Regions from separate parts of the Halomonas profundus genome, predicted to be linked through region 4. Evidence: predicted binding sites of a transcription regulator. Region 4 holds the regulator's gene; each other region holds the start of a gene.

Region 1 (7,568 bases), 2.5 Mb from region 4:
CCCTCGGAATCGGCTATCGACAGCAATCCCATCCATCACCAATTCTTGAGATTTTGGCTTGCGCTCGAATAAGCTGAACACCAGACATGCCCAGAGCCCTTTCAATGTTCCAAGCTTGCCTATCAGCTGTTTCATCCCGATTCCGCTCGTTAGCGAACCATTGGGCTGCTGAAACCCTGCTAGCCCAATGACCTCATCTTCAAAGATGGCAGTAAAGGAAAATTCAGGGACAAAACAGTCGGAGAGTAATTGAATGCGCTTAGCCTTGTCAGGTATTGCGCTCGCGAATTTAGCGCCGAAAGCTTCTTCATATAGCTTAGCGACAGGCCCAGCCTTCTCAAGGTTAAAGCCTTTCTGAATCAGAACGTTCATATACTGGCTCCTAGATTCAAAGAGAAATGACTATTGGTCACAGACGCAGTGAATTAATTTTTATTTGCAGGGATGAGGCAACTTCAGTAGTGGATGAGGAATTGCCGCGGGTCTTTGGTTCAATATCATAAAGGGGGGATGCATCGTTAGTACCTTCACTGATAATGGCATGATGGGTACCTGTACCGTAAATATGTGTGCTAATTTGAGTTGGTCTGGTCGACCGTATGCAATCATTGAAAATGTGATTGTTTCCAAGGATCACCGCAAGCAACGTATCGGTAAGGCCAATCTTAGGTGTGCTATAGACTTTGCCCAGCAAGCTGGCTGTTATAAAGCGGCGCTTATGACGAGGTCTAAAGACCCCGCGACACAGGTTCTACGAGTCTTCAGGATTCAGCCCAAGCAAGCAGAGGTATCAGGTAGGGTTCAATGCATAACGCCCCATCCGATGCGCACGCACGGTTTTGCCATTAATACGGGTAAGCGTAAGTTTTGGGATAGGAGAGAGACATGATACCAATCGAAACATGGATGGCTTTCACTGCCGCATGCGTTTTAATAATTCTAGTGCCGGGGCCTGATAATATACTCGCCGTTAGTCGTGGACTTAGCCAGGGGCGTCTAGCGGCTTGTGTCTCCAGCGTAGGAGCTGGAATGGGGCTGATGGTGCATGTGGTTGTCGCTTTTCTTGGTTTGGCGGCTCTTATCCAGACCTCTGCCGTTGCCTTTAGCGCCGTTAAATTGATTGGGGCCGGGTATTTGATTTGGTTAGGTATTAAAGCATTACGTTCCAGAGACTTGATTGCATTTTCATCGCATCGTCGTTTGTCTTACCGCGAGGTTTTAACCACTGGGTTTCTAACCAACGTGCTTAATCCGAAGCCCGCGCTATTTATCTTGGCATTTATTCCTCAATTTGTATCGCCGGCGCAGGGATCGATTGCGTTGCAAACGCTATTGCTAGGTGCTTGGTTTGCTTTTATGGCATTCGCTATATTCGCCGTGCTGGGTCTCTTTTCATCTATGTTTGCGCGCTGGTTGGAGAGTCGTCCGCGCGTAATTCAAGGCCTGAATATGGGCGCTGGAGCAATGTTCATTGCAGCGGGGTTATCAGTGATATTTCTTGAGAAAGTGGAGAACCGCTAGTCGAAGACGACTAAACCTTCACACAGACAAAAATAGCGTTTCCAGAGGCGTTATCCCAGGGGATGATTTTTTCATAGTTGTGCTCAAACACATGAACCTCAAAGTGAGGCGCTAAGAGTGCGCTTAACTCCGCAAAGCTGACGGCTACCATGGGGTGTTCGTCGTTCCATAGCTGTGTTCCTTCAGCGTTGGCTTTTTCAATGCTGAGCCTAAGCGACTGCTTTTCACCTTGGCCACTGTAGTGCCATCCCGAGCGGAACGTGAATAAATCGCTTTCTTGTTGGGCGCTGTGTTTAACAGATAAAGCGTTATCGATTTTGTCTTTATCGACTGCGTTAAAACAGAAAATACCACCAGACTTGAGGGCACAATGAGCACTGGATATACACGCTTTTAGCTTTTCAATCCCATCGTTGTAGTGGATTGAGTATAAAAAGCAGGTGATTAAGTCTTGAGGCTCGTTGGCCTTGAAGTCACTCATATCTTGCAACGTGAAGTGTGCTTCTGAGCAACGCGTGGTGGCAATATCCAGCATGGGTTGATTAATATCAAGCCCGCTACTGGCGTATCCAAAATCAATAAAATGGCGCACGTGTGGGCCGGTGCCACAGGCTAAATCTAGGTGTGTCGTTCCGCCGTTACCGAAAATCTGATGCAGCCTGCGAATGGCGTGGCTTTGCGCTTGATAGTCGATATCCACGCACATCAAATCGTAGTAGCCAGAAAGGTCGGTATAGAGGGCATTGACGGACATAGTGACCTAATAGTGGCTACTGAAATAGGGTGGGTGGCGCATAGTAAACGAGCGAGTAGGGTTTGAGAAGCAGGCACAGCTTGGAGTTTAACGATTACGCAAATACATCTTGCAGCCCTAAAGAAACTCTGACGATGACCGATATATACCTAAGACCATCGAGATTTCTCTGGTCGTTGCTAAATGCCGAGAGTGCCCGTTATGCCGAAAATGCTGATCTTTATCATCACCTTGCTTCTCATTCTGTCTAACCAAGCGCAGGCAAACTCGAGTGCGGCAGAGGCGGCGGCGTTGGCGTGGCTAGAAGCCATCGATAGTGGTCAGTATGAGCAGGCATGGGAATCGTCATCTTCACTACTAAAAAAGCCGCTTTCACCGCACATGTTAGAACGGACGATTGGTGCAGCGCGTCGTGACTTTGGTGCGGTTCAGTCGCGTCGGCGAGTAAGCGTTGTCCGCGAAACCTCTATGCCTGGGGCTCCAAGAGATGACTACGCGGTTTTGACGTTCCAAACACGTTTTGAAAACAGATCATCGCAGATTACGGAAACCATCACTCCTCACTTGGAAGAGGGCACGTGGAAAGTTAGTGGTTATTACTTGAACTAACCGACTCCTCAAAAATATTGCAACCACCTCTGGTTTGCAGCATCGCCTTGGTTCAGGCTCCTTTTCCCCTCGAATCCTGCCATCACGTTGTTCATGACGAAGCTCAATTTGGCTGCTACGTTGAGTAGATAGCCTTGTGTATGTTGCTATGGATAGGCTGCAGATTCAGACGGGAATGTTCAAGGCGTTGAATGCGAGGAGTGGGTATGCAAACCCTTTCTCTCAAACCGCACTGGCTCTGGTTGATGGTTGCCGGTTTGCTAATGGCTACTATGTCGTTTACATGGCAGGCCATGGCACAAAGCGCTTCACCAAGCGTTCTGGTGCTTAATATTGAAGGCGCCATCGGCCCGGCTACCAAGGACTACTTTGAGCGTGGGCTGGATAAAGCCCGCGAGCAGGGCAGTGAGGTGGTGATCGTCGAGCTCGATACCCCCGGCGGGTTGGTCGACACCACCCGCGACATGATTCGCGAGATGCTCAACGCTGACATTCCCGTGGTGATGTACGTTTTCCCCAGTGGTGCGCGAGCGGCAAGCGCGGGCACCTATCTACTTTACGGTAGCCACGTGGCTGCCATGGCCCCCTCGACGCATCTCGGCTCGGCCACGCCGGTACAGATGGGCGGTGGGCTGCTCGGCAGCGATGAAGACGAAGAAGATAATTCGGCTGAGGAGTCCGAGGGCAGCGCCATGGAACGCAAGGTGATGGAAGATGCGGTGAGCTTTATCCGCAGCCTAGCGGAACGCCATGATCGCAATGCCGATTGGGCTGAAGAGGCCGTGCGCAATGCGGTCAATCTCACTGCCAGCGAGGCGCTGGAGCAGAACGTCATCAATGTGGTGGCGCGCGATCTTGACGATCTCCTTGAGCAGATTGACGGCATGAGCGTGGTCATGGAAAGCGGTGATGCCACGCTTGAGACCGCAGGCCTCACCATTGAGCGCTTCGACCCTGATTGGCGCACCCAGGTGCTATCGCTGATCACTAATCCCAACATAGCCTTCTTCTTGATGGTCATCGGCTTTTACGGGCTGGTTTTCGAGCTGGCCAATCCCGGCAGTCTGTTCCCCGGCACCATTGGCTTGATTTGCTTGCTGCTCGCCCTGTTTGCGTTTCAGGTGCTGCCGATTAACTACGCCGGGCTTGCGCTGATGGTGGTCGGGCTGGCGTTGATGGTGGGTGAGGCATTTATGCCTAGCTTCGGCGTGCTGGGGGTTGGCGGCATCATTGCCTTTGTGCTTGGCTCGGTAATGCTGATGGACGCGGAGCATCTTGCCATTTCGCTACCTCTAATCGGTGGTGTGGCATTGATGTCCGGGGGGCTAATGCTATGGACGTTAACACGCTTTGCAACGCTGCGCCGTCGTCCGGCACACACTGGCGCGGAGCAGTTAATCGGCGCAGATGCGGTTGCACTGGATGATTTTGAGACCAGCGGCCATGTAAGGCTGCATGGCGAGCGCTGGAACGCAGTAAGCGATGTGCCAGTCAAACGAGGTGAGAAGCTTGTGGTGGTGCGCCTTGATGGCTTGACGGTATATGTGACGCCCCGCTAGTGCCCACTTTCTGACATAACCGACCCACAGCTAAACGAGGTGTCCAATGATTATTTCGTATTTAGTTCCTGTCGTGCTGGTGGTGATGTTGATCGCTGCCTCTATTCGCATACTGCCAGAATATAAACGCGGCGTAGTGTTCTTTCTGGGGCGTTATCAGATAGTGAAAGGGCCTGGGCTAGTCATTGTGATCCCCGCCATTCAGAAGATGGAGGTGGTGGATCTGCGCGTCATTACCATGGATGTGCCGGAACAGGACGTAATCTCTCAGGATAACGTCACCGTTAAAGTTAATGCGGTGCTTTATTTCCGCGTCGTCGATCCAGAAAAGGCGATCATTCAAGTCGAGAATTTTACCCAGGCGACCAGTCAACTAGCACAGACCACTTTGCGTTCCGTGCTGGGTAAGCATGATCTGGATGAGATGCTTTCCGAGCGCGATAAGCTCAACGACGATATCCAGGAAATCATCGATACCCAAACCGAAGCGTGGGGTATCAAGGTCGCCAATGTTGAAATTAAGCATGTAGATTTGGATGAGAGTATGATTCGCGCCATTGCGCGCCAGGCAGAGGCGGAGCGTGAGCGTCGCGCTAAGGTGATTCACGCTGAAGGGGAACTGCAAGCATCCAAGAAACTGGTCGAGGCGGCCAATGTCATGCAGGAAAACTCTGCTGCGCTGCAACTGCGCTACCTGCAAACCATGAGCGACATGAGCAACAAGAATGCCTCGACAATCGTTTTCCCGCTGCCCATGGACATCATGGAAGCGTTCAAGGATATGAAAGCCAAGCATACGGCAGCGACGCCTGGTAAGGCGCAGGATGACGCCTAGGCTCACAGCTCTTCCCACTGCCTGTGGTACGGTTTGGCAGCAACTGGCAGTGGGCTCCCTGAATACATTTTTTGTTTCATGGGATATGCTTCGAAGCCTCTGATCCAAGGATCCCGGTGATGCCATGTCCCTGATTGCCACTACCCCTGAACCGCCTTACTACGCCGTTATTTTCACTTCACTACGCACCGAGGTCGATAACGGCTATGACGCAATGGCCGCAAGAATGGTTGAGCTTGCAGCACAGCAGCCGGGGTTTTTAGGGGTGGAGTCTGCCCGTAATGAGGTGGGTGTAACAGTTTCTTACTGGGCCGATTTGGCATCTATTAAAGCGTGGAAAGCCCATGCTGAGCATCAAGAAGCTCAGCGGCTAGGCCATCAGCAGTGGTACCAGCACTTCAAAACCCGTATCGCCAAAGTCGAGCGAGATTACGGTATTTAGCTGGTTGCCACCGATTCACGGCTTACACCACCAGCAACAGCAACAAGGGTATCAATACCAGTTCAATAGGAATGGGCAGAAGAATAGTCTCCAGAAAGGAGAGGGTGGCGAGTAGACACAGCATATTCTTCGAGCGGTTAATGCGCTCAAACCACTACTTAGTGCATTTGGATGTTATGGCCATGCAGGTCTCTACACTTCGGGATTAATGCGGCGATAGACAGCCGCTAATAGGCTGTAAAGGCCAAACGCAAAAAGTCCCAGCGCGACAAAACCAAGCAACCACTGACCGAAGGGCTGGCTTCGCAGGGTGCTAAACACCTCGCTCATACCGCCTGCTTGATTGGGATTGATTTGATAAGCGGCGATGATAAAAAAGCTACCCACGATCACAAACACAGCACCACGAATCACTAAGCCGAAACGGCAAATAGGGTAGGCCCATTGTTGCGTTTGTGGTGGCATAGCGAAGTGTTTGTCGAATTTGGCCTTGTAGCCTTTAAGCGCGTGGGCCATACCTACCCCTATCATGATTAGGCCAACCCCAGCGACCAGCCAGCGCCCGAAAGGCTGCTGCATCAGCCAGCCCGCGACACCTTGTGAACCACCACCTGAATCACCCGAAGAGCCCGCCAATTGAAAGATGAGCGTGGCGGCAAAAAAAGCCAACAACGTGTGGGTAAAGGCGCTCGCCAATAAGCCCGCACGAATTGCCAGCCCCTTGGCGCCGTTGCCGTGATGGTCGGTGTCTTTAACTGCTTGGATAGTCCGCCACATCGCGTAGCCCACCAAGCCGATGGCCATAAGGGCTAACAAGACTTTTCCGAAAGGAGCGGTGAGCACGCGTTCTAAGGCGCCCCGACTGCCTTCTGTTTGGCCGCCTTGTCCAAAGGCTGCCAGCGCTGCAAGGCCGCCGACTAATACATACACAATGCCCCGAGAGGCGTAACCCATGCGGGCGAAAAGGGTAATCGCATCACGGTGGTCGGGGTTATTCACACTATTGGCCATGGTGTCCTCCTGACATATTAGGCGTTGCGCATCCCTATGCAATCTAGTTCATATAGCGCTTATCCGCGGCCCATACTGGCCTTGTGCTGTGCTATTGTCCAGCCTAGGCCAAGCCGAAGTGTGAAAGGCTTTTTTTGAAAAACACGAGCAGAACATGAGTACAATTTCGTCACCTATTTTCTGGCGCGATGCGCGTATGCCCTATGTGGAGCTGCGCAAGATTAGCGACGCGCGACAAGTTTGCTATGCGCCGCACAGCCATACGCATTGGTCGCTGGGGGCCATTACCGCAGGTAAAAGCACTTTTTGCTATCGCGATGCGACGCATCAGATTAGTGCGGGTGACATCGTTATGATGAACCCCTACTGGGTGCATGCCTGCAACCCCATCGAGAACCAGCCCTGGGCGTACATGATGCTCTACGTCGATACCGAGTGGCTGAGTGAATTGCGTTACCAATTGGGCCTGTTGAATACGCCGTATTGGCAAGATATCGCCACCGCCGTCATTACCCAGCCAGCGCTTTATGCCGGGTACTGCGATATGGCTGCTTGTTTGCTGGATGAACATCGCGAGATTAGCGATAAGCAAACGGCGCTAGTCGAATACTTGTCCATCATGATGCAAGTGCTTGCTCAGGAATCCCCCGCGGTATTGCCCCAAGCGCCCAGTGCGCTAGAACAGGTCGCGGCCTATTTGCGTGCCAATTGTAGCGCTGATATATCGCTAGAACGCCTATGTGAGCAGTCCGGCTATAGTGCTGGGCACCTGATTCGCGCCTTTAAACAGCACTTCGGACTAACACCCCATGCTTACCTGATTAATCAGCGCATTCA
Region 2 (7,568 bases), 860 kb from region 4:
ACTCTCATTGACGAATATCGCCATATCGAACTTCGACTCTTGCCGAGGCTGAGGCATTACCTCCACTTCCAAGCCCGGAATTGAGAACCGCTCGGTTGGCGTGTTTTGTAGTACGAAGAGGGTTTGTATCAGGGGGGAACGGTCGCGCTCACGACCAATCCCCGAAAGCTCGACAATTTTGTCGAAGGGAACATTTTGATGATCGAAGGCATCCAGCACGCTGGTCTGTACTTGCTCAAGCCAGTGGCCGAAATCAATCTGGCCATCAGACAAACGAGACCGCAGCGGGATTACATTGACAAAAAAGCCAATCAACGGCTCAACATCGGGATGGCTACGGCCAGCGACATCGGTTCCCACAATCAGGTCGTGCTGACGGGTCTGGCGATGCATCAACAGCTGGAAACTCGCCAATAGAAGCGCAAATAGCGTGGTGCCACGCTGTGCGGCAAGCTTGTTCAACGCTTGTGATAGGTCTGGAGTCAGTGTCATGCTCAGGGCACTACCGGCATGCGATACTTGGCTAGGCCTAGCGAAATCCCCCGGTAGCGTTGAGAGCGGAGGAGCATCACTTAGATAGCGACGCCAGAAGGTTGCGCTTTGCTCGAAGGCCTCTCCCGACAGTGCTTTCTCATGCCAAGCGGCATAGTCCACGTACTGAATACCAAGCTCGGGTAACCCAGACTCCTTCCCTTCCAACAATTCCCCGTACAGAGAGGCAAATTCCCGGACGAATACGCTCGTGGACCAGCCGTCGAAGACAATGTGGTGAATGACCAGGACCAGGGCATGCTCTTGTGCGCCAAAACGCAGTAAGCCCGCCTTGATTAAAGGGCCCGTGACAAGATCAAATGGTGTGTTCGCATACTCGGTGAAGGTATCTTGCAGATATCGCTGTTGCTCCCGTTCAGGAAGATCACTGCAATCCAAAACAGGAAGTTCGATGTTTCGCTGATCCTCGATAACCGCGATGGGTTCATCACTCTCGCTTTCGGGGTAGTGGGTACGCAATGCTTCATGCCGCGCAACGATGGCATTAACGGTTCTTTCTAGAACCTCTATATTCAACTCCCCTTTCAGGGAAAACAGCGCTGGAAGGTTGTAGGCGGCACGCTCACGGTCGCCCGCCTGACTTGCCAAGCGATCAACCAGCCAGAGCCGGCGCTGGACAGGTGCCAAAGGTAGTTCCGAAGACCGGGAAATCGGCATCAGTGGATTCTGGATAGCTCCCTGACGAAAAGCCGAAGGCTTCGCTAACCGGCGCTCTACTTCATCAACCACATCACTAAAGCGCGGCTTTTCCATGACCGATCTGGTCGGGAAATCAATTGCCCAATGATCGCTAATGCGTGAAGCTAACTGCACCGCCGCCAGAGAATTACCCCCGCTAGCAAAGAAGTGGGCATCTTTTCCCAACGGCTTTTCCTTGCCGTCCCCCAGCACCTGGTGCCAGAGCTTCGCCAACGCCTGCTCCGTTTCGCTCCCTGCTTCCGCAGTAGATTGCGATGACTTTCCTCCGCCCTCAGCGTCACCACCGCTGACAAAACGCCCAAAGGCGTGAATGGCGTAGGCATCCAGGCTACCCGCCTCCCAGCCTTGGCGGCAGGTGCTGCGCTGCAATTTACCGCTGGAGGTTTTGGGAAGACCGCCTGGGTTAAGCAGTAGCACTACCGAAAGCGGCTCGTGGCAAGCGGATCCCACCGTCTCGCTTAGTGCTTCGACCAGCTTCTCGGCGGGCACTAGCTTCTGTATGCCGCGGGAGACCTCTGCCGCGACGCCAATCCCCTCGGCGCCTTCAGGGGTGGTCACTGCAAAGGCCGCCACGCGCCCTTTGCGCACTGCTTCTACTTCCGCCTCAACAGCGCTCTCGATATCCTGGGGGTAGACGTTATTGCCGCGCAGAATGATCAGGTCTTTAATACGCCCGGCGATATACAGCTGCCCTTGGTGTAAAAAGCCTAAATCGCCGGTGCGTAGCCAGCGATCGTCTCGGTCGTTATGGCCTTCTGCTTCGGGATTGTGAGCGTCGCTATCGTGAGCCCCGGTACGTTGCCAGCTAACGCCATCACGGGTAACAAAGGTTTTGGCCGTGGCTTCAGGGTTGTGCCAATACCCATGTGCCACGCTGGGCCCATTGACCCAGATCTCGCCGACGTTACCTTCGGGCAGGGATTGAAGCCCCTCGGGATCGACAATATCAATAGCATGATGGGGTTGCGGCGTGCCACAGCCCACCAGGGTATTGCCTTCGGCTGTTGAGGACGCCTGCCCCTGAGCCAGCAATTGTTGCGAAAAAGCCGTGCCCACCACGCCCGTACCGCGCGGATTACAGCTAACCAGCAGCGTGGCTTCAGCTAGACCATAGCAAGGGGCTGCGGTATCAGCAGAGAAGCCCGCCGGGCGGAAGCGTTCAATAAAGCCAGTGAGGGTTGCGTGGCGTACCGGCTCGGCGCCTGAAAACGCGACCCGCCAGCTGGATAAATCGAGTGTCTCAATCTGTTCGTCGCGAATACGATCAAGGCACAGCCGGTAGGAGAAATCGGGGCCACCACTGATGGTACCCCGGAAGCGCGAGATCGCCTCTAGCCAGCGTACCGGCCGCTGCAGAAAGAAGGTCGGGCTCATCAGCACGGAGGGAATGCCACGATAGATGGGCTGCAGCAGGCCGCCAATCAGCCCCATATCGTGGTAAAGCGGTAGCCAACTAACGAAGACATCGTCAGCACCAATCGAGAAGCCTGTCTCGATAGCGCGCTCGTTGGCCATTAGGTTGCCATGGCTCACCATCACCCCTTTGGGCGTGGCCGTGGAGCCTGAGGTGTATTGCAAAAAGGCGATATCACCACGCTTTGAGCGATGCTCGACCCAGTGTTCAGCGCGGCTCTCATCGACGGCATCCACGGGGATCAGTTCAGTGCTGCCGAAGCCTTCGCTTGCAGATGCGACCACATCGATAATCGTTGTAGAGGTGAGCACACAGGCCGCCTGGGAGTCGGCGGCAATGGCGAGCAGACGTGCCAGATGTTGCTGCTTGGCCGACTCCGGAGGAAAGACCGGCACGGCAATCACCCCGGCATATAGGCAGGCAAAGAATGCCACCACGTAGTGCTCATCGTTATCCAGCAGGATTAAGGCACGCTCACCAGCCGGGAACCGCTGCTGTAGCTCGCTGGCCAAAGCACGCGAACGCTTCTCCAAGGTGGCGTAATCAAGGGTGGTATCACCTTGAGCGTTCACCACAATTAGCGCCCTATCATGGGGCCTTTCCTGGGCTAAGCGAATTAAATGCTCTACAAAGTTGTTAGAAACACCGTTGTGGGGCGAGCTACTGCAAGTTGTCTGGGCGTGCCTTGTATCCATATGCGTACCTACTAAAAGTTCGAATCCTGGAGATAGTGAGTCAGTAAATGACGTTGGTAATTTGGCAGTGCCGCGGGGTACTCACGCTTTATAGTCCCAACCCCGCAGGCAACATGCGCCATATCGACATAACCCAGGGCAGCGGCATAGCCGTTCGGCGCTGGCAGCGGCCATGCTTGCAAAGGTGATGAAATGGGAAGCGAGTGCTCAAGGTGATAGGTGCCTGGCGACCCTAAAGAGGAAGTGATCGAGAGCGCCTGCAAATGATCAGCGATGCCCAGGCCCAAAGCTTTGAGTACCGCCTCTTTAACCACCCAGCGCTCCATGAAGGGCAGCGCGGAGCTGTCGCGTGCGTGGTCGAGCTGCTCACTCGGAGATAGCACCAGGCCTTGCAGCGGCGCCAGTTCGGCCTCGGGTCGGCAACGCTCAATATCGACCCCCACCGCGCCGCCGGGAGCAATCGCGATCAGGGCGACATGGCCAGAGTGGGAGACATTGAAAGCAGGCCCATCAGCGTTTTCCAACGCTGGTTTGCCGTAAGCGTTCTGAGTGAACACCAACTTTTCTGGCGCTATACCGGTGTGCGCTGATAGCAGTCGCCGCAGGGCCGCGCGAGTCGCCACGGCGCGTACGACATCGGCGTGATGGCGAAGCCGCTGGGCGCGCTGCCACTCGGCTCGGCTCAGCAACCGATCATCGTCGTCGGCCACCGGGGCGTTCAGGTCGAGCGATAAACGCCAGACTTCAAGCCCCTCAGGAGCCCCTTCAGCTAACTGCAGGCGCTGCATGGGGCACCTCCTCAAGCCGTCGAGTCAGCGCCCGTTCGATAGTCTCCAGCACTTGTGCTTGCTGCTGGCGAATAAAGAAGTGCCCTCCTTCGAACCAGTTCAACGAGAACGCCCCGCCCGCTTCTCGCTGCCACGCCTCTAGACGCTCTCTTTCGATATCGTCATCGCGCCCAGCGAACACCTGTAAGGGATAACCAAGCGGCGACCCGCCGCGATAGCGGAAACTGCGGCAAAGGCGATAGTCCGCCGCCAACACATCGAGAGTGAGGCGCAGCAGTTCCGGGCTTGCGAATACCTCCTCTGGGGTGCCGCCCTGCTGGCGTAGATCCGCAATCAGGGCTTTGTCGTTATCAAGGCTCGCCAAGCGGTCTGAATCGCGTATTGAGGGCGCCGCGCTGCCTGAGGCGAACAGCATCCGCGGCTGAGGTCGCCCTACATCGCGCAAGCGAGCTGCCATGCCGTAGGCCAACAACGCCCCCATGCTGTGACCGAACAGGGCAAAGTCGCCGCGCATCCGCGTTGCCTGCTCTTCGCACAGCCGCACGACCTGGGTCTCGAAGTCATCGATGAGCGACTCACCCAGGCGCTCACCACGCCCAGGCAGCTCGACGGGATATACCTCGATCCAGGCGGGCAACTGACGCTTCCAGCGCAGATACATGGTGGCGCTGGCCCCGGCACAGGGCAGGCAGAGCAGTCTTAAACGCTTAACCTGCATCCACCTGCTCCGCCTCGCTTTTGGCTTGCGCATCCATCCACTGGCGCAGCGACAGTGGCCGCATATCAGTCCAGGTCTTTTCGACGTAGGCTAAGCAGGTTGGCTTATCGCCGAGTACGCCGGTATCCGTCCAGCCAGCGGGAATCGCTTTCCATTCTGGCCAGAGGGAGTACTGCTCTTCGTGGTTGACTAATACGCGGAAGACACCATCTTCACGATCAAAACAGCTTGTCATGGGACTAACCTCATCGTTGCCAAAGGAATGAGAAATAAAATGCAATTACTTCTCATTACTCAATGACGAGTGAGGCGTCAGAAAATTTAATGCTGGGGGAGGAAAAGAGGAAAAATAAGGGGAGGGGCCGCTAGGGCGTCGGTATAGAATTACTTATGCCAGGCTAAGAATTGCACAGTAGGAGGCAGCTTTAGCTCGCGATCATTTAGAACAATCGAAGGAGGGGAATAAAAAACAGGGACTGATCAACTGCGCTCATCACCACTTGGAATCATCCCCGTTAGCAGCCATAGCTGTTCGGCTTCACGAAATACACGGCGGTGCTGAGAAGAAGCCGCTAACCACGCATGAAGCGCCTCGCGATCAGCGTCGCTCAACGTCTCTTCATGCTCGCGCATCAGCCAGTCTAGCGCCGTTTGCCAAACGGCATCATCGCCGCTGTCGTTATCCATCGTTACTGTCAAACCTCTCTACTGCTGCCTGCTGAACACCTGTCTCGGGAAGCGTGTAATATTATCAACGCTATCTGCTGACAGTGTAACAAAGCGACAACAAAGAAGGGACGGAACGTGGGCTTACCGATCTGGCAACATCTGGCCTTGTAGCGACTGGCGGCAATGAGTCAATGCATCGCGAATCATAAAATTAACTAACGTGGTGGAAATACCTAACAAGTGGGCCACTTCCCGCTGCGTATGACTTCCCGAACGATAGAGCTCAAAAGCGCGACGCGTACGCTCGGGCAGCTCGTCCAGCGCGTCCACCACCTGTGCCAAGGCCTGGCGGTCAATCGCGATCACCTCTGGAGAGTGTGACGCGTAAGAGGCGGCCTCCCCTTCCTCTTCTTTTGCAAACAAAGTTGACTCAAACGCCGAACGGCGGCAGCGGTCAATGGCGAGGTTGCGCACCACACGTGACACGTAAGATATGGGCTGCTTCACCTCAAAAAGCGTGGTTGCTTCCGAAATTTTTAGATAGGCGTCCTGCACGACATCATCGGCTTGATCAGCATTGCCCAATACTCTTGCGGCGACACAGCAGAGCCGGGGCCGCTGATTAACGAAGATATCTTCTAACTCAGCGCTCCAGGTCTGGGTATCCACAGCTCGGCCTCCTGCCTTGATTAACACCACGGAATAAATGGCAATAATTATTATTTGCGTTAGAGCCTGACAAGTCAACTGGTGAGAGCTAACTCACTTTTTATAACGATATGCTTGTTGGCAGCACTACTTCATGAGATGTTTCTCGTTTCCTATCCAGCCCTTGTTACTTCGTTGCCACCAACGCCTTTACCTTAGCTGCGAACAACACTCGGCGCGCTGACAACTCGTGGCTAGGCATTTCAGCCCCTGAGCATGCTAAACTACTGCTGCTCGTATCGCTGTTTCTTGCTCTGGAGACCCACCGTGACGGATGCCCACCGCCGTAAGTTACCCATCGGGATTCAGACGTTCTCGGATATCCGCGAAGGGAACTATTACTACGTCGATAAGACACCGCACATTGAGCGTTTGGTTAACCAGAACAAATACTACTTCCTCTCGCGGCCACGCCGCTTCGGCAAAAGTCTCTTGCTGGACACCCTGCGCTGCCTGTTTGAAGGTCGCCAGGCGCTGTTCGAAGGGCTGTATCTCCACGACAGGTGGGACTGGCAGCAGCGCTACCCGGTGATTCGTATTAGCTTTGCCGATGGCGTGATGCAGGGCCGTGAAGGGCTGGATGAGCGTATTCGTGAGCAGCTACGCGTTCAACGAGAGCGACTCGGCATTACCCACCACCATAAAACCGATATACCGGGTGAATTTTCCGCCCTCATTCGTGCCGCCCACCAGCAGAGTGGTCAGCGGGTGGTCATCCTGATTGACGAGTACGACAAGCCGATTCTGGATAACATCCTGGCGCCGGAGCGTGCCCGGGAACTGCGCGAGGGTTTGAAGAACCTTTACAGCGTGCTGAAAGACGCCGACCCGCACCTACACTTCGTGCTGCTTACCGGCGTTTCCAAATTCAGCAAGGTCAGCCTGTTTTCGGGCTTGAACAATCTCCGCGATATTACCCTTTCGCCCGACTATGCAACCTTGTGTGGTTATACCGATGACGATATCGATACCGTATTTGAACCTGAACTTTCTGGGTTAGACCGTCAGGAAATCAAACAGTGGTATAACGGCTATCGCTGGGGTGGTCGTGAGGTTACCTCTGTCTACAATCCCTTCGATGTACTATTGCTGTTCCAAGAGCAAGAATTCGGCCCGTACTGGTTTGAGTCCGCGACGCCAACGTTTTTGGTCGATATTCTCAAACAACGCGGGGTGTTTACCCCTCGATTGGAGACCTTGCAAGCAAAAGCACAGTTGCTCGGCCGCTTTGATGTCGACGATATCACCACCGAAGGGCTGCTGTTCCAAACCGGCTACATCACCATTAAAGACGTGCAGGAACCCATGCTGGGTTATCGCCTCTA
Region 3 (7,568 bases), 1.2 Mb from region 4:
GCTTTCGCTTATGGGCGTTTTTTTTGATCAGCTGTTTAGGGCAGCAATGCTTGGTGGCAGAGGGATTAGGCGCAGTCAGCGGCCCCTTGGCCAAACATATCAAACATCAATTCGCGGCCAAGGCAGGTTAATACAAAACGGCCATACTCATTAAAGGTTGCTGCCTCACTGTCTTCCATCACCTGTTGGCAGGTTGCCCAGGTGGGCGCGGCAGAACTAAGTGCCGACAACTCGCGGCGGGCTAAGCCGCGCTGGGGAAGGGTAATGGTTTCGAGCACATGACCATGATCGTAGAGCAGCTCAGCGGCAATCGATAAGCACTGGCGAAGGCTACGTTGAACGTTTGCGGTGGTCGATGTCCCATAAGACGATGGAGTAGAGCGTTCTTTCGTCAGTTCTGGAGGCGTAGGTTCTGAAGTCATAAGTCTCGGAGTCATAGCATGTTCTCCTGCGGTCAGCACCAAGTCGGGCTTGTTGCAGCGCATTATAAATCAAAGTCGATGTTAGACCAAGGTCTATAATTTAGAGAGGATCTCCCACTATTGAACTCATCAATGGTAGGTCAATGTGCTACGCTCGCTACCACGTACTTTAGCGAGTTAATAAGTCATGCATATCAGTGTATTCGGAACCGGTTATGTCGGCCTTGTTGCAGGTGCTTGTTTAGCCGATGTTGGTCATCAAGTCACCTGTATGGATGTTAACGCTGATCGGATTGATCAGCTTAATGGCGGAGAGGTGCCGATCTTCGAGCCAGGGCTAAGCACTATCGTTGCCCATAACGTGGCGGCTGGCCGTTTACGCTTTACTACCGACGCTGCCCAGGCGGTAGCCGATGGCGAACTGCTGTTTATCGCTGTGGGAACGCCGCCCGATGAAGATGGCAGTGCCGACTTGCGCTATGTGCTAGAGGTGGCGCGCACGATCGGCCAGCATATGGATAGCTATAAGCTGGTGATTGATAAATCTACCGTGCCGGTGGGCACCGCGGAAAAAGTCCACGCCGTTATCAGCGATGTGCTCGAACAGCGCGGTGCATCACTCGAATTCGATGTGTGTTCGAACCCTGAGTTTATGAAGGAGGGGGCGGCGATTGAAGACTTTACCCGTGGCGCGCGGATTATCGTTGGCACGGAAAGCGAGCGAGTAAAAGCGCATATGCAAGAGTGCTATGCCCCCTATAACCGCAACCACGAAAAGCTGATGTTTATGAGCGTGCGGGCCGCAGAGCTGACCAAATACGCCGCCAATGCCATGCTCGCCACCAAAATCAGCTTTATGAACGAGATCGCCAATCTTGCCGAACGACTCGAAGTGGACGTTGAAGACGTGCGCCGAGGGATTGGCAGCGACCCACGCATTGGCTACCACTTTATATACCCTGGCTGCGGCTACGGCGGCTCCTGCTTCCCCAAAGATGTCCAGGCGTTAGAGCGCACCGCGCGTCAATTAGGCTATACACCGGAACTGCTCAGCGCCGTCGAGTCAGTGAATTTACGCCAAAAGCAAACCCTGTTCACAAAACTGCAAGATAGTTTAGGCAATCTAAGCGGTAAGACCATTGCAGTATGGGGCTTGGCCTTTAAACCCAACACGGATGATATGCGTGAAGCCCCAAGCCGCACGTTAATGGAAGCACTCTGGCAAGCGGGCGCTAAGGTGCAGGCGTTTGATCCCGAAGCCATTGCGGAATGCCGCCGCATTTACGGGGATCGGGATGACCTGATGCTAGCAGGCGACCGAATTCAGGCAGTGAAAGGTGCCGATGCTTTGGTTATCTGCACCGAGTGGAAAGAGTTTCGCAGTGTCGATTTTGATTGGCTAGCCGACCAGTTGGCTGGAAAAGTCGTCATTGATGGGCGTAATTTGTATACGCCAAGTGCTGCTGAAGAGGCAGGGTTGCGTTACATTGGGGTTGGGCGGAAGAACAGCTAAAAGGGGAATCTATTATTTTGATTTTTCTTATTAATTGGCGATGGCTGTTACGTTTCATTACTTTGAATAACGTCTTGACACGAAAAAAGAAGAAGAATATTTAAGTTATTCTTCACCTAGCCGAGGTTTTAAGGTAATCGTATTAAAAACAGTGCTACGTATTGCTTAATGAAGGAACGCGAATCGTAGCTACATGTATTCAAAAAAGGCATTGGTTTATGGCTGCTATTACATCACTAGGCATCGGTTCTGGTTTGGATCTGAATGGCTTGCTGGAGCAATTAAAAACGGCAGAACAAGCAAAGCTTGAGCCTATTGCGGAACAGCTCCAGTCTGAAGATACGAAAATATCTGCCTATGGTAAGTTGCAAAGCGCGCTTGAGCAGTTTCAAAGCTCAGCCGAAGCACTCAATGATGGGGCGTCATTCGAGAGCCTAACAACCAATGTAGAAGGCAGTGCTGTTGGCGCTGTTAGCAGCAATGAGGCCCAGCCAGGTCAGTACGAAGTACAGGTCGGCCAGTTAGCTACAGCCAGTAGCCTAGTAACAGAGCGTTTGGAAACAGCAGACGAAAGCATAGTGACTGGGGAGCAGTCATTAACCTTTACTCTTGCTGACGGAGCTATGGATCCCATTACCATTGCCGATGGCAGTTCCCTTGAAGATATGCGTGATGCTATCAATCAACAGAGTGATGGCCGCTTAAGCGCCTCTATTATCAACGACGGTGAAGGGTATCGTCTTGCAGTAAATTCGACGGAAACGGGTGCGGACGCGAGTATTGAAAGCACAAACTTTTCAGACATTCTTGCTGGCGATGTACAAACGACTGATGCCCAGGTAGTTCAAGCGGGTCAGGATGCAGAGTTTAACGTCAATGGAATTGACATTGTCAGCCCTACCAATCAAGTGGAAGGCGCTATTCAAGGCATTACCCTGAACTTATCTGAGGCGGGTGCAACAAGCACAGTCAGCGTTGAGCAAGATAGTGAAGCTATCCGCGAGCAGGTCACGGCCTTTGTTGATGACTTCAACACGCTCAAGGACACCATTACCAGCTTGACGGCGTTTGACGAAGAGACTGGGCAGGCGGCGGGGTTGAACGCCGATGCCACGACTCGTGCGGTTGAACGAGAGCTTCGTCAAACAATTAGCAGTGTTGTCGGCGGTGATGGCTTTAGCGTGTTGTCGGATGTAGGAATTTCGCTTCAAGTAGACGGCAAGCTGGAGATTGACGAAGATAAATTAGATAGCATTGTTGCTAATCAGCCAGATCAGCTAGCCAATTTTTTTGCAGGCGATAGCGAAGAGGGTGGCATGGCAGGGCAAATAGCCTCATCGCTTGAAAGCTTGGTTGGAACAGGTGGGCGTCTTGAAAATGCTGTTGATTCATCTGAACGTCGCTATGCTTCGTTAGAAGAACGTTTTACGACCACTGAAAGCCGTATCGAACAAACTGTAGACCGTTATAGAACGCAGTTCCAAGCAATGGACGGTATGGTGGCGCAAATGAATCAGACCAGTGCCTATTTGACCCAGCAGTTTGCCGTGTTGGGACAGCAAAACCAAGGTTAAGCAGATAAACTAGCTAAATTAATAGCTTACAAGATGCCCTGCACTATGTGCTGGGCATTTTTCTTTGCAATGCTTTAAAAACAGCTTAAAAAAGGCATTACCTCTAAAGTTTGTTCCTCCGCAGCCGATAGATTACCTAGACACCTTTCTCTACTTCTTATAAGGAATGAGCCCCATGGCATCGATCACAGCACTCGGTGTAGGTTCTGGATTGGATCTCTCAGGTTTGGTAGAACAGCTTAAAGTTGCCGAACAGCAAAAGCTTGTGCCTATTCTAGAGCAGAAAAGTGCTCAGCAAACCAAGATTTCTGCCTATGGGCGCCTTGAGTCAGCAATGGATAGGGTGCAAACCTCTATTGCTGCGCTGAATGAGGCCTCTACGTTTAAGCAGCAAAAAAGCACCGTGACGGGCGATGGCGTATTGGCGACCGCAGGCGAAACCGCTAATGCCGGGCGCTATGAAGTAACCGTTACCCAATTGGCTCGCGCAGGCAGCGCTGCTTCCAACAGCGTAGCGCTAGACCAAGAGCTAACAGCAGCCGATGCGACGCTAACGCTTAACTTTGGTGCTGGCGGTACCCAAACAAGCTACGACGTGACTATTTCAGCAGGCAGTACGCTGGCGGATGTCCGTGACCAGATCAATGCGGATAAAGAGTCTGGTGTCACTGCTTCTATCGTTAATGATGGCACTGGATACCGCTTAGCGCTGAGCTCAAAGGAGACAGGCCAAGAAGCTTCACTGGAGGGCTTCTCAGGTTTGGCATCGCTGACCATGGATGCAGCCACCCAGCGTTCAGGTCAGGACGCTGAGCTGAACGTTAATGGCATTGCTATCACCAGCAAAACCAATCGCGTTGAAGAGGCAATTCAAGGCGTAACGCTGGATCTCACGGCGGCTTCTGGTGACCCCGTTACGCTGGTAATCGAGCGTGATGACGCGTCGCTGAGAGGGGCCATTGACGAGTTCGTTAAAAACTATAACGAAATGAAATCCACCGTTGGTCGAATGACCGCATACAACGGCGAAGGCGAAACGTCTGGCGAGCTAGTGGGCGACCGCACCGTGCGTACCATTGAAGACCGCCTACGCCGGGATATTACTGACAACCTCGGCACCGGCGATATTTCACGCCTTTCACAACTGGGCATCGCCATTGATGAGAAGGGGCGATTAAAGGTCGATGAGGATAAGTTGGACGATGCAGTAGCCAACAACCCAGAGGGGCTATCTGCCTTCTTTGCGGGCGAAACCGAAGAAGGCGGCTTTGCTGGGCGCTTAAACGCCACGCTTGAAGGTATTACGGCAGAAAACGGCATCATTCAAAGCTCAGTGACTAGTGCTGAGCAGCGGGTTGACAGCCTGGACGAGCGTAAGCTTCGTATGGAGGCTAGTATCGAGCGCAGCACAGAGCGTTATCGTAAGCAGTTTGGGCAATTGGATGGCTTGATCGCCCAAATGAACTCCATGAGCAGCTATCTCTCCCAGCAGTTCAGCATGTTGGGTAATATGCAGAAAAGTAATTAAGAAAGCAGTCGGGATAGTTACAGTGCGTTACATAAAAAAGAGTGATTTTTTCTAAAGAGTTGGGTGGTGCTGCCGTTAATTATAATAACGGCAACGCAAGTGCCGCAAAGCAGGCCTCTAGGCCAGTTAATATCCAAGGAGCACTCACATGTCTGTAATCAACACTAACATTACGGCCCTGATTGGCCAGAACAACCTGTCCAACTCCCAGTCTATGCTGGCTAAAGCGCAAGAGCGTTTGTCCTCTGGTCTGCGCATTAACAGCGCCTCTGATGACGCTGCTGGTCAAGCCATCGCCAACAAAATGACTGCTCAGATCAAAGGCATGGATCAAGCTAGCCGTAACGCTAGCGACGGTATCTCTCTAGTACAGACCATGGAAGGCGGTCTTGATCAAATCAACGACAACCTGCAACGTATTCGTGAGCTAGCGGTACAGGGTGCCAACGATACCAATGCCACAGAAGACCGTGATGCCATCGTTACTGAGATCAACGAGCGTCTGGCTGAGATTGATCGTGTAGCTGGCAGCAACAACTTTAACGGCACTAACCTGCTGAACGTTAGCGGTGGCGGTACTCTAAATATTCAGGTTGGCTCCAATACTGAAGATGAAGACGTTATTACTGTTACTACACTTGACGCTACCGTTGAAGGCCTGGGCTTAAATACAAATGCTGCGGTCACTGCCTCTGAATTTGAAATTACTTCAGGTGGTGCCGCAGGTGTTGTACACGATGAGTTCCAAAGCCTGGTTGATTCTGTTGATACTGCAACTGAGTCACTGGATACCAACCGTGCGACCTTGGGTGCTACGCTGAACCGTTTTGACTCGGTGATCGATAACCTGGCGACGACGTCTACCAACCTTTCTGAAGCTCGTTCGCGTATTGAAGATGCTGACTACGCCGTAGAAGTGTCTAACATGACGCGCGCTAATATTCTCCAGCAGGCCGGTACTTCCATGCTGGCACAGGCTAACCAGACGCCGCAGTCTGTACTGTCTCTGCTGGGCTAATATCTCAGCCAGTAATGCTATAAAGAAAGTATCGACGGGGCCAATAGGCCCCGTTTTTGTATTTAAGCTTGCTAATCTCGATGTTATTGGGGAGGGCTAGCTTTTGTTGAAATGATAAGATCGAGTACCGTTTATGATTAAGCCCCTGTTTCATACAGTTGGATCTCTCCGGTGGCACCAGCATGACCCTACAGCAAAATATAGGTACTGAGTGCGACCGATGCGGTAACGCGAGAAGGGGGCTGCCTGTGCATGTTTAGCACTATGAAAAGTAACTAGATAAGTTACAGCACTTTACATAAAAAAGAGCGATTTTTTCTAAAGAATTGGGTGGGGCTGCCGTTAATTATAATAACGGCAACGCAAGTGCCGCTAAGCAGGCCACAAGGCCAGTTAATATCCAAGGAGCACTCACATGTCTGTAATCAACACTAACATTACGGCCCTGATTGGCCAGAACAACCTGTCCAACTCCCAGTCTATGCTGGCCAAAGCGCAAGAGCGTTTGTCTTCTGGCCTGCGCATTAACAGCGCCTCTGATGACGCTGCTGGTCAAGCCATCGCCAACAAAATGACTGCTCAGATCAAAGGCATGGATCAAGCTAGCCGTAACGCTAGCGACGGTATCTCTCTAGTACAGACCATGGAAGGCGGTCTTGATCAAATCAACGACAACCTGCAACGTATTCGTGAGCTAGCGGTACAGGGTGCCAACGATACCAATGCCACAGAAGACCGTGATGCCATCGTTACTGAGATCAACGAGCGTCTGGCTGAGATTGATCGTGTAGCTGGCAGCAACAACTTTAACGGCACTAACCTGCTGAACGTTAGCGGTGGCGGTACTCTAAATATTCAGGTTGGCTCCAATACTGAAGATGAAGACGTTATTACTGTTACTACACTTGACGCTACCGTTGAAGGCCTGGGCTTAAATACAAATGCTGCGGTCACTGCCTCTGAATTTGAAATTACTTCAGGTGGTGCCGCAGGTGTTGTACACGATGAGTTCCAAAGCCTGGTTGATTCTGTTGATACTGCAACTGAGTCACTGGATACCAACCGTGCGACCTTGGGTGCTACGCTGAACCGTTTTGACTCGGTGATCGATAACCTGGCGACGACGTCTACCAACCTTTCTGAAGCTCGTTCGCGTATTGAAGATGCTGACTACGCCGTAGAAGTGTCTAACATGACGCGCGCTAATATTCTCCAGCAGGCCGGTACTTCCATGCTGGCACAGGCTAACCAGACGCCGCAGTCTGTACTGTCTCTGCTGGGCTAATATCTCAGCCAGTAATGCTATAAAGAAAGTATCGACGGGGCCAATAGGCCCCGTTTTTTGCTTGTTACATTCTTTGAGCTTACTGATAGCGAGAACACCTACTTAAATACAGGCGCATTCGCGCCTTTACTCACAGCGCTAGCGCGGTAAGCTGGGTAAATTGCCATTTTTCTCTGTGAGCCGCTTTCATGGTTAAGACCCCCGCTGCAACCGCAATTCAAAAACGCA
Region 4 (7,568 bases):
TAGTGACAGTGTGCTAACGCACCATGTGGGCGTGCGTTTTCGTGGCCAATCGGTGCAACTGTGGACTGCCTACGCCGAAGTCGAGGACGCCAGCGGCACGGCGCTACTCGCCTGGTTCGGTGAAGTTCGCGATCCGGAAAGCGCCAAAGTAGTGGCGCGCCGCTACTGGCTTACCCCCGCTCGGCTAGGAGCAGAGGTGCTCTCACTGCTGTTAACCCAGCTGCAAAGCGAAGGCTTGGCCGCCTTGACGCGTCGCGCGTGGCAGCAGTTAAAAGAGGCCGATAGCGGGGATCTAAATGCTGAAGTTCGCCTATTGATGGCCAGCGGTGTGGCATCGGTCGCCGGGCATCTCGATGTTGCTGATGATGAGGAGGCGCAGACGCTGCGTGGCGATCTGCTCAACCTATTAGGCAACAGCCGTCGCCGCCGCGATACCGGCATGCTTGATGCACTGGTCTACGCCTTTATGGCACGAGATGCGATTCGTCAAATGGGCAGTGTTAGTCGAGAGGGCGTGGCGTGAGCGAACAGGATCAAGCATCGGGTCTACGCAAGTGGGCAAACCTGCAGCGCCAACAGCAGCAAGCTGAGGGTACAGTTGATGTTGCGGCGGCAGAACACGTGCCGGAATCTGAACAGCCTAGCTCTCTGTTAAAGCCGACAACTGCAGCGGTGGAAGAGCCAGCAACGGTGGTAGCGCACCGGCCCAAAATTCCGCTTATTGTGGTCGGACTACCGGGTAGTGGTGCAGCCCAGGTGAACAAGGTTAAAGCACGATTAGGGCAGTGGTCGACGTTAGGTCGAAGCTGGGCCGGTGATCCTGAGGATTGGGATATTCATATCGTCATGGCCGAAACGGCCGACCTAGCCCAACTTTGCGATCAATACAGCCGTTGGGCACTGTGGATCAGTAGCGATGCCGATACCTTTGCTTCCATGTTCCGTACCTTGCGTCAACTACATGAGCGTGGCGGGCCGCGCCGTTTGCTGGCGCTCCACGAGCCGCACTTGCCGCGTCAAGGGTTGCTCAATAACTTGCGTGAGGCAGCTGATTACTACTTAAATATGGAGCTGTTGGTACTTGCACGATGAGCGCACTCTGCCGAGGAGACCAAGCATGCTAAGCTGGCTATTAAGAGGGAGACTGCTACTGAGCCCAGTACTGCTGACAGGGTGTCTACTAGCAGGGGTAACGGGAAACGCCCAGGCGACACCCGGTAGCTGGAGCAGCCAGATACCAGGTCTGATGGTAGCGATGAGTGATCGGTCAAGCGCTAGCCAAAACGCTACCCCACCTGCTGCTGCTAACAATGTGGAGTCAGCACAGCTCGGGCGTATTCATTGGCAGTTTCAATATCCCCCTGGTGCGTCATTAAACGCTTGGCTGTGCCATCCTGAGCAGTGCGTTGCGTTAGCTGGCATGCGGGGGACTACCACTGCCCTGGCGGGGTTTGCCGCGGATGCGCCGTTGCATTTTCGCTTCGCTTTACGTCCGGGGCAGCGGCCTGTTCGTGTCCAGGGGCTGCAAATGATTGTGAACTATCAGTGAAGGCTGGATAGACGCGAGGCGAGAGGATGTACACAGCACAAGGCAGGATCAAACAGAGTGAGCTGTTGACGCAATACATGCCACTGGTACGACGTCAGGCCTTGACGCTTCAGGTCCGTTTGCCAGCCAGTATTGAGCTCGACGACCTTATTCAAGCCGGGATGGTAGGGCTGCTGGAAGCGCTGGGGCGCTTCGATGCCACCCAGGGGGCAACGTTCGCGACGTTTGCCAGTCAGCGTATTCGCGGTGCAATGATGGATGAATTACGTACCCGCGACTGGTTGCCCCGCAGCGTGCGCCGCTCAGCGCGAGCGGTTGACAGTGCCGTTCGTCAATTAGAGCAACAGCTCGGACGGGCACCAGAAGAGAACGAAATCGCCCAACACCTTGAAATGCCGTTGAGTGAGTATCAGCAGCTCCTCAACGACACCAACAGTGGTCAACTGTTGCCGTTTGAAGAGCTGGTGGCCGACGGTGGCGAGCCTAGCAATAATGAATTGGCTAATTCACCGTTCGAGCAGTTGCTAGACGGCCAGCAACGACAAACGTTGATTGAGGCAATTGAAGCGCTGCCAGAGCGTGAAAAGCTGCTAATGGCGCTGTACTACCAAGAAGAACTCAACCTTAAGGAAGTAGGGGCTGTGTTGGGCGTCACGGAGTCACGCGTTTCACAACTGCACAGCCAAGCCGTCAGCCGCTTACGCGCGCGTTTACACGACTCGGCATAACACCTCTTTTTACTCACTTGTGACCGGCAAGGAGCCGTGGATGAACCCTTCGACGCTGATAGGCATATTTGCCAGCATACTACTGTTGGTGAGCGTGCTGTTTTTCACCGCAGAGTCCCCTGAAAGTTTTATCAATTTGCCGGGTTTGGCCATTGTGGTGACCGGTACCCTAGCGGCAACCTTTATCAGCTATCCGCTGAAAGAGGTGCTCCGCGTCGTACGGTTGGTGGGCTTGGTATTCCGGCGCGAAAATACCTATATGCGTGACGATATCCGCGAATTGGTGGATATGTCGCGACTCTGGTTTAAGGGCGATGTACGTGCGGTCGAGCGCGAGTTGGAGCATACCCGAAACCCGTTTTTGCGTACCGGGATCCAACTGGTCATTGCCAACACCAAAGAGGATGAAATTTTTGACATGCTGCGTTGGCGCATTGCCCGTCTTAAAGCGCGTGAGCATGCCGAGGCACAAATATTCCGTACCATGGCCACCTACGCACCCGCATTTGGCATGATCGGCACCCTGGTGGGGCTGGTCAATATGCTGGAAGTCATGGACGCAGGCGACCTGCAGGTGATCGGCCCGCGCATGGCGGTGGCCCTGCTCACCACCTTCTACGGCATTTTACTCGCCAACTTGGTGTTTAAGCCGATTGCGGTGAAACTCGAGCGCCGCACCGAAGAGCGGCTGATTACCATGAACATGGTGCTGGAAGGTATTTCGCTGATTACCAAGCGCCGCCTGCCGTCGTTTATTGAAGAGACCCTCAACTCGTTTGTAGCTAACTATCACGATGAGATCCGTGATAACAGCGTCAAACCAAGGCCTGATTCGTCGGTTAGTGCGGCGGCGAAGGGGTAGGCCAGATGCTTGACCGTGATACGCGCCACGCACTGGAAATGACGCCGTCGCCAGGCGATGGTGACGAGGGTTGGCTAACCAGCTATTTGGATGTGCTGACGCTGCTAATCACGCTCTTTGTGCTGCTGCTTTCACTGACACCGCCGGGAGGCGGTGAGGCGGCTGATACTGCTTTCATGCGCTCGGCTAGCGCTGTATCATCATTGCCGCTGGCGTCTCTAGCCACTGGTATTCAGCCCCGCCATTCAGGGGTTCAGCCGCAGTTTGATGGGCTCGACATCCCCGGTGTCAGTGTTTCGCAAGGGAGTGAAGGGGTCACGTTACGTATTGATACCAGCCTTTTATTTCCCAGCGGTCAAGCTGTACTGACTTCCCGTGGGCAAGAGGTGGTAGAAAGCCTTATCGATGTGCTGACCCGTTTTGACGGTCAGATTTCGGTAGAAGGCCACACCGACAGCGTGCCTATTTCAACGGCCCGCTTCCCCTCTAATTGGGAGCTTTCATCAGCGCGGGCTATCGCTGTGGTGAGGCATTTAGAGCGCCAAGGATTCAATATCTCTCGTATGCGGGCCGTCGGTTATGCCGACACCCAACCCATGGAACCGAACGCAACGGCGGAGGGCCGAGCTGCCAACCGTCGCGTAGAGTTGTTGCTAAGGCAGCAGGTCGAGGGTGAATAGATTGCGAGGCCACGTTTGTGTCCATGTACCACCCGCGGTTGCAGTCGTTTGGAGCTCTGCTGGTTTTAGATGCCGATTGTCGCCGCATTCAAGCCAGTAGCACCAACTTAACCCGCTTGACCGGTATTGAGCGCCCTGAAAATGGGCCGCACACTCTTGCCTATGTGTTAGGAAAACGGCTAAGCCAGCGGGTGCGCCGCGAGTTGCAGGGGCAGCAGAAACTCTCCGGCCCGCTGGTGTTTATTCGTTCCAAGCATAGCAACATGCGTTTTCAGCTCTATGCTTACCGAGCAGGTGGGAAGGTCATCGTCGAGATTGAGCCACTCAACCCCCAAGGTAAGCGCCGCCTGCTTGGCACAGTCAATGAGCGGCTGATGCATTTAGCCGACGCAACCCACCAGGAAGAGCTGCTCGACTGCTTGGTTAACGCTATTCAACAGCTCACCGGCCATGATCGCGTCACCGTGTGCCATTTCGACAGTGATTGGCATGGTTTAATGGTTGCCGAAGCGCTGGGCAACCAGCTGCCCTCGCTGTTGGGTCAGCGCTTCCCCTCAAGCGACTTCCCTGTCGCCTTACGCAAAAGTTACCAACATTACCCCGTTCGGTTAATTGAAGACGTCGATGCGCCGCCTGAAACGCTGACTCCCGCCTACTCGGGAGTGAGCCTTAGCGGCAGCTTTTTACGCGCCCCTGCCCCTGAGCGGCAGCGATATTTAAATCGCCTGGGGGTGCGTGGGTCATTCAGTTTGGCCATGCAGGGGGATACTGGCTTATGGGGTCTAGTGTTTTGCCATTCGCCAGCACCGCACTCGGTTGAACCCCCCGTGCGTGATGCCGTTCGCACCCTCGTGCAAATGGCCACCCAGCGCATGCTGTTGCTACGGGCGCGTCAAGAAGCCCGCTACCTACAACGGGTTCAGGATAGCCTCGTGCTCAGTGCGCGAGCGCGCAGCGAGCCGCAAAGTCCCCAACAGTTACTTCATGAGCAGGCGGCTATCTGGATGAAGCTGTTTCGCGCCCATGGCGTGGTGCTGTGGGTGAATGGTGGCGCTTATCAAGCGGGTGTGACGCCGACTCCAGAAGCGATAAGCCAGTTTGTGCTGCGCCTGGAAAGAACTCATGTACATAGCGGCCCTTGGTGCACGCGCGAAATCGGCAAAGAGACGTTAACCGCTTCGCTAGCCATGCCCGAGCAGTGTGGGGCTCTAGCAGTGCCGCTGCCAATGAGTTCGACCCAGCGCGCCTGGCTGATTTTTTTTCGCCCCGAGCAGGTGGAAACGCTGTATTGGGCGATGCAGCCTACAACCAACCCTAAACCGGCCGTGATATTGGCTCCATCGGTTGCTTGGTCTGAAGAGGTAGTCGGCAGAAGTGAAGCGTGGCTGCGGGTAGAGCGCTTAGCGGCGGTAGACTTGGGGGAAGACCTGACGCTGGCGATTTCTGCCTATGAAATTAGCTCACTGAATATGCACCTGGAGCACGAACGCAAAGCCCTTGCCGAAGCCAACCAACGTCTTGAGCAATTAGCCCATTTCGATCCTCTAACCAAGGTGTGGAACCGTTACCGCATCGAAGAAGCGATCAATGCAGAGCTGGTGGCTGCCAGGCGCTATGCGGCCGCTTTTGCCTTGCTACTGTTCGATGTGGATAACTTTAAGCAGATCAACGATGCTCACGGCCATAGCGTGGGTGACGATGTGCTGGTGGCCCTGGCGCGCTTAGTGGAAAGCTCGCTGCGTGGCTGCGACCACCTGGGCCGTTGGGGAGGCGAAGAGTTTATTGTGCTGGCGACTCATTCCGATGTTGATGCCGCCACTGGCCTGGCTGAGCGGCTGCGCTCGCTGGTAGAAGAGCTGCGTATAGAGGGCGTTGAGCAAACGGTTACAGTGAGTATCGGTGTCGCCGTTTGGCAGCCGGGTGACAGCTGTAAAACCCTTATCTCCCGGGCTGATGACGCCATGTACCGCGCTAAGCATGGCGGACGCAACCGCGTTGAAATGGCGCTTGAGCCTGTGGTGCTGATTTAAGCAAACCTTTAGGTGCCACTACCTTCACACTGGGTGAGCATCCGGTTGATCGCCGCATCGGCGCCTTTTAGGCTAAAGGTCATATACCACGGCTCGCGCTCGTCCTGGTCGAAGCCGAGAAATAGCTGCTCCCCCTGGCGCATGTCGGCCATCAGTGATGCCAAGTCACTTAAATAAAAGTGAGCATAAAACCCGTCATCGCCGCGCTCAGTGATAAATTCCGCCATGGTGTCGATAACGGGCCGCTCATCGATGCGCAGCCGAGTGGGCACCAGGTTTACTGTACGGCTCTCTCCCTGCTGCTGCTCAAGGGTGACGCGCATCTCCAGCCAGGGTAAATCGCAAACGCCCGAGGTGGCATTCAAGCTCAGCGTCGCATCCGAGTAGCTGTGGGTTTCTACCGCCCGATAGTGGCGTTCGCCCCCCAGTGAGAGCGTCATTGACTGCCAATGGTCGTGGGTGGCCACATCGTCAGTATTGAAGGTGGTCGCGTTAGCGACGGGCGTAGCGACCATCCACATGGTCGCTATCGCCACAACGGTAAACGTGAGCGTGCAAAGATACTGGGATGGAGAGCGCAGGAAGTGAGTTGCGGACATGATCAAAGCCATTTAACCCAAAACCCCAGTCTATATCGTGTTTGGGATTGGCAAAATAGTAACGCGCTGATTTTCCTATATATGGTAGAAAAAATTAAAAAAAGTGCCTCATATGGTGGGAGGTCACGTCTATACTTCACTTCGATGCTACGTATAATCGCCCTATTTGAGCGCTATAATTCACCCTCGCTGTGAAGGAGTTTTGCGACATGAGCACCGCTGCCAAGGCTATGAAGACCTCTAACGATGTCCCTATGCAGGCCCCCTCGCGGGAAATATGGGACGCCAAATACCGTCTTAAGGATCGTCATAGCCAACCCGTTGATCAGGACGTTGGTGCTACGTTTGAACGGGTTGCTCGTGCCCTGGCAGCGGTGGAGGGAGATAAAGCGGAAGAGTGGTTGCCCAAATTTCGCTGGGCGTTGGAAAACGGCGCGATTCCTGCCGGTCGTATTCTCTCCAACGCGGGGGCTGAGGCCTACAAGCCTGCGGTGAGCCTGATTAACTGCACTGTCTCCCGCACCATTCGTGACTCCATGCGCGATATCCTCGACTCAGTGGTTGATGCGGGTATGACGCTGAAATCCGGGGCGGGTATCGGCTACGACTTCTCGACGCTGCGTCATAAGGGCGCGTTCGTATTCGGCGCTGGCGCGGGCACCAACGGCCCACTGGCGTTTATGGATATCTACGACAAGATGTGCTTCACCGTCGCCTCTGCTGGTGGTCGGCGTGGTGCTCAGATGGGTACTTTCGATGTGGGCCACCCAGATGTGCGCGAGTTTATTCAGGCCAAGCGCGAAGCGGGGCGCCTACGACAGTTTAACCTCAGCTTGCTGATCACCGACGAATTTATGGAAGCGGTCAAGAACAATGCTGACTGGCCGCTGGCTTTTCCGCTGCACCCCGGTGAGAAAGAGGATGTCAAAGCGGAAGACTTGATCTACCGTGACTGGCCGGTAGTTGAAGAGGGCTACACGGTCGATGCCGAAGGCCGCGTCGCCTGCCGCATTGTCGAAGTGATTAAAGCGCGGGAGTTGTGGGACACCATTATGTCCTCCACCTATGACTACGCCGAGCCTGGCTTTATCCTGATCGACCAGGTTAACCGCATGAACAA

Evidence for each region. The regulator FliA, encoded in region 4, starts transcription of late flagellar genes. The targets are predictions, from matches to a motif close to CTAAAGTTNNNNNNNNNNCNGCCGATA.
Region 1: LMS44_RS13220 (DUF4019 domain-containing protein) is a predicted target of FliA. The motif match lies at 2,393-2,419, and genes of this name have one in related genera.
Region 2: LMS44_RS04720 (MbtH family protein) is a predicted target of FliA. The motif match lies at 5,165-5,191, and genes of this name have one in related genera.
Region 3: fliD (flagellar filament capping protein FliD) is a predicted target of FliA. The motif match lies at 2,035-2,061, and genes of this name have one in related genera.

What each region holds. Positions count from the first base shown of each region.
Region 1 covers NZ_CP086344.1:2,906,473-2,914,040, reverse strand. Annotated here, with positions in the region: gene LMS44_RS13240 (GNAT family N-acetyltransferase) at 1-372, opposite strand, end outside; gene LMS44_RS13235 (GNAT family N-acetyltransferase) at 473-889, shown strand; gene LMS44_RS13230 (LysE family translocator) at 886-1,521, shown strand; gene LMS44_RS13225 (class I SAM-dependent DNA methyltransferase) at 1,532-2,275, opposite strand; gene LMS44_RS13220 (DUF4019 domain-containing protein) at 2,477-2,884, shown strand; gene LMS44_RS13215 (NfeD family protein) at 3,091-4,443, shown strand; gene LMS44_RS13210 (slipin family protein) at 4,490-5,278, shown strand; gene LMS44_RS13205 (antibiotic biosynthesis monooxygenase family protein) at 5,403-5,720, shown strand; gene LMS44_RS13200 (DUF1206 domain-containing protein) at 5,913-6,731, opposite strand; gene LMS44_RS13195 (AraC family transcriptional regulator) at 6,886-7,568, shown strand, end outside.
Region 2 covers NZ_CP086344.1:1,002,481-1,010,048, reverse strand. Annotated here, with positions in the region: gene LMS44_RS04735 (condensation domain-containing protein) at 1-3,360, opposite strand, end outside; gene LMS44_RS04730 (4'-phosphopantetheinyl transferase family protein) at 3,372-4,148, opposite strand; gene LMS44_RS04725 (thioesterase II family protein) at 4,126-4,866, opposite strand; gene LMS44_RS04720 (MbtH family protein) at 4,856-5,101, opposite strand; gene LMS44_RS04715 (FecR/PupR family sigma factor regulator) at 5,347-5,565, opposite strand; gene LMS44_RS04710 (RNA polymerase factor sigma-70) at 5,677-6,204, opposite strand; gene LMS44_RS04705 (ATP-binding protein) at 6,460-7,568, shown strand, end outside.
Region 3 covers NZ_CP086344.1:4,142,644-4,150,211, reverse strand. Annotated here, with positions in the region: gene LMS44_RS18960 (hypothetical protein) at 66-437, opposite strand; gene LMS44_RS18955 (UDP-glucose dehydrogenase family protein) at 610-1,935, shown strand; gene fliD (flagellar filament capping protein FliD) at 2,154-3,509, shown strand; gene fliD (flagellar filament capping protein FliD) at 3,685-5,037, shown strand; gene LMS44_RS18940 (flagellin family protein) at 5,186-6,055, shown strand; gene LMS44_RS18935 (flagellin family protein) at 6,471-7,340, shown strand; gene LMS44_RS18930 (glycosyltransferase family 4 protein) at 7,529-7,568, shown strand, end outside.
Region 4 covers NZ_CP086344.1:139,351-146,918, forward strand. Annotated here, with positions in the region: gene flhF (flagellar biosynthesis GTPase FlhF) at 1-523, shown strand, start outside; gene LMS44_RS00650 (C15 family peptidase) at 520-1,092, shown strand; gene LMS44_RS00655 (flagellar protein FlhE) at 1,118-1,549, shown strand; gene LMS44_RS00660 (RNA polymerase sigma factor FliA) at 1,576-2,277, shown strand; gene LMS44_RS00665 (motility protein A) at 2,318-3,139, shown strand; gene LMS44_RS00670 (OmpA/MotB family protein) at 3,145-3,819, shown strand; gene LMS44_RS00675 (sensor domain-containing diguanylate cyclase) at 3,843-5,849, shown strand; gene LMS44_RS00680 (hypothetical protein) at 5,858-6,460, opposite strand; gene LMS44_RS00685 (adenosylcobalamin-dependent ribonucleoside-diphosphate reductase) at 6,658-7,568, shown strand, end outside.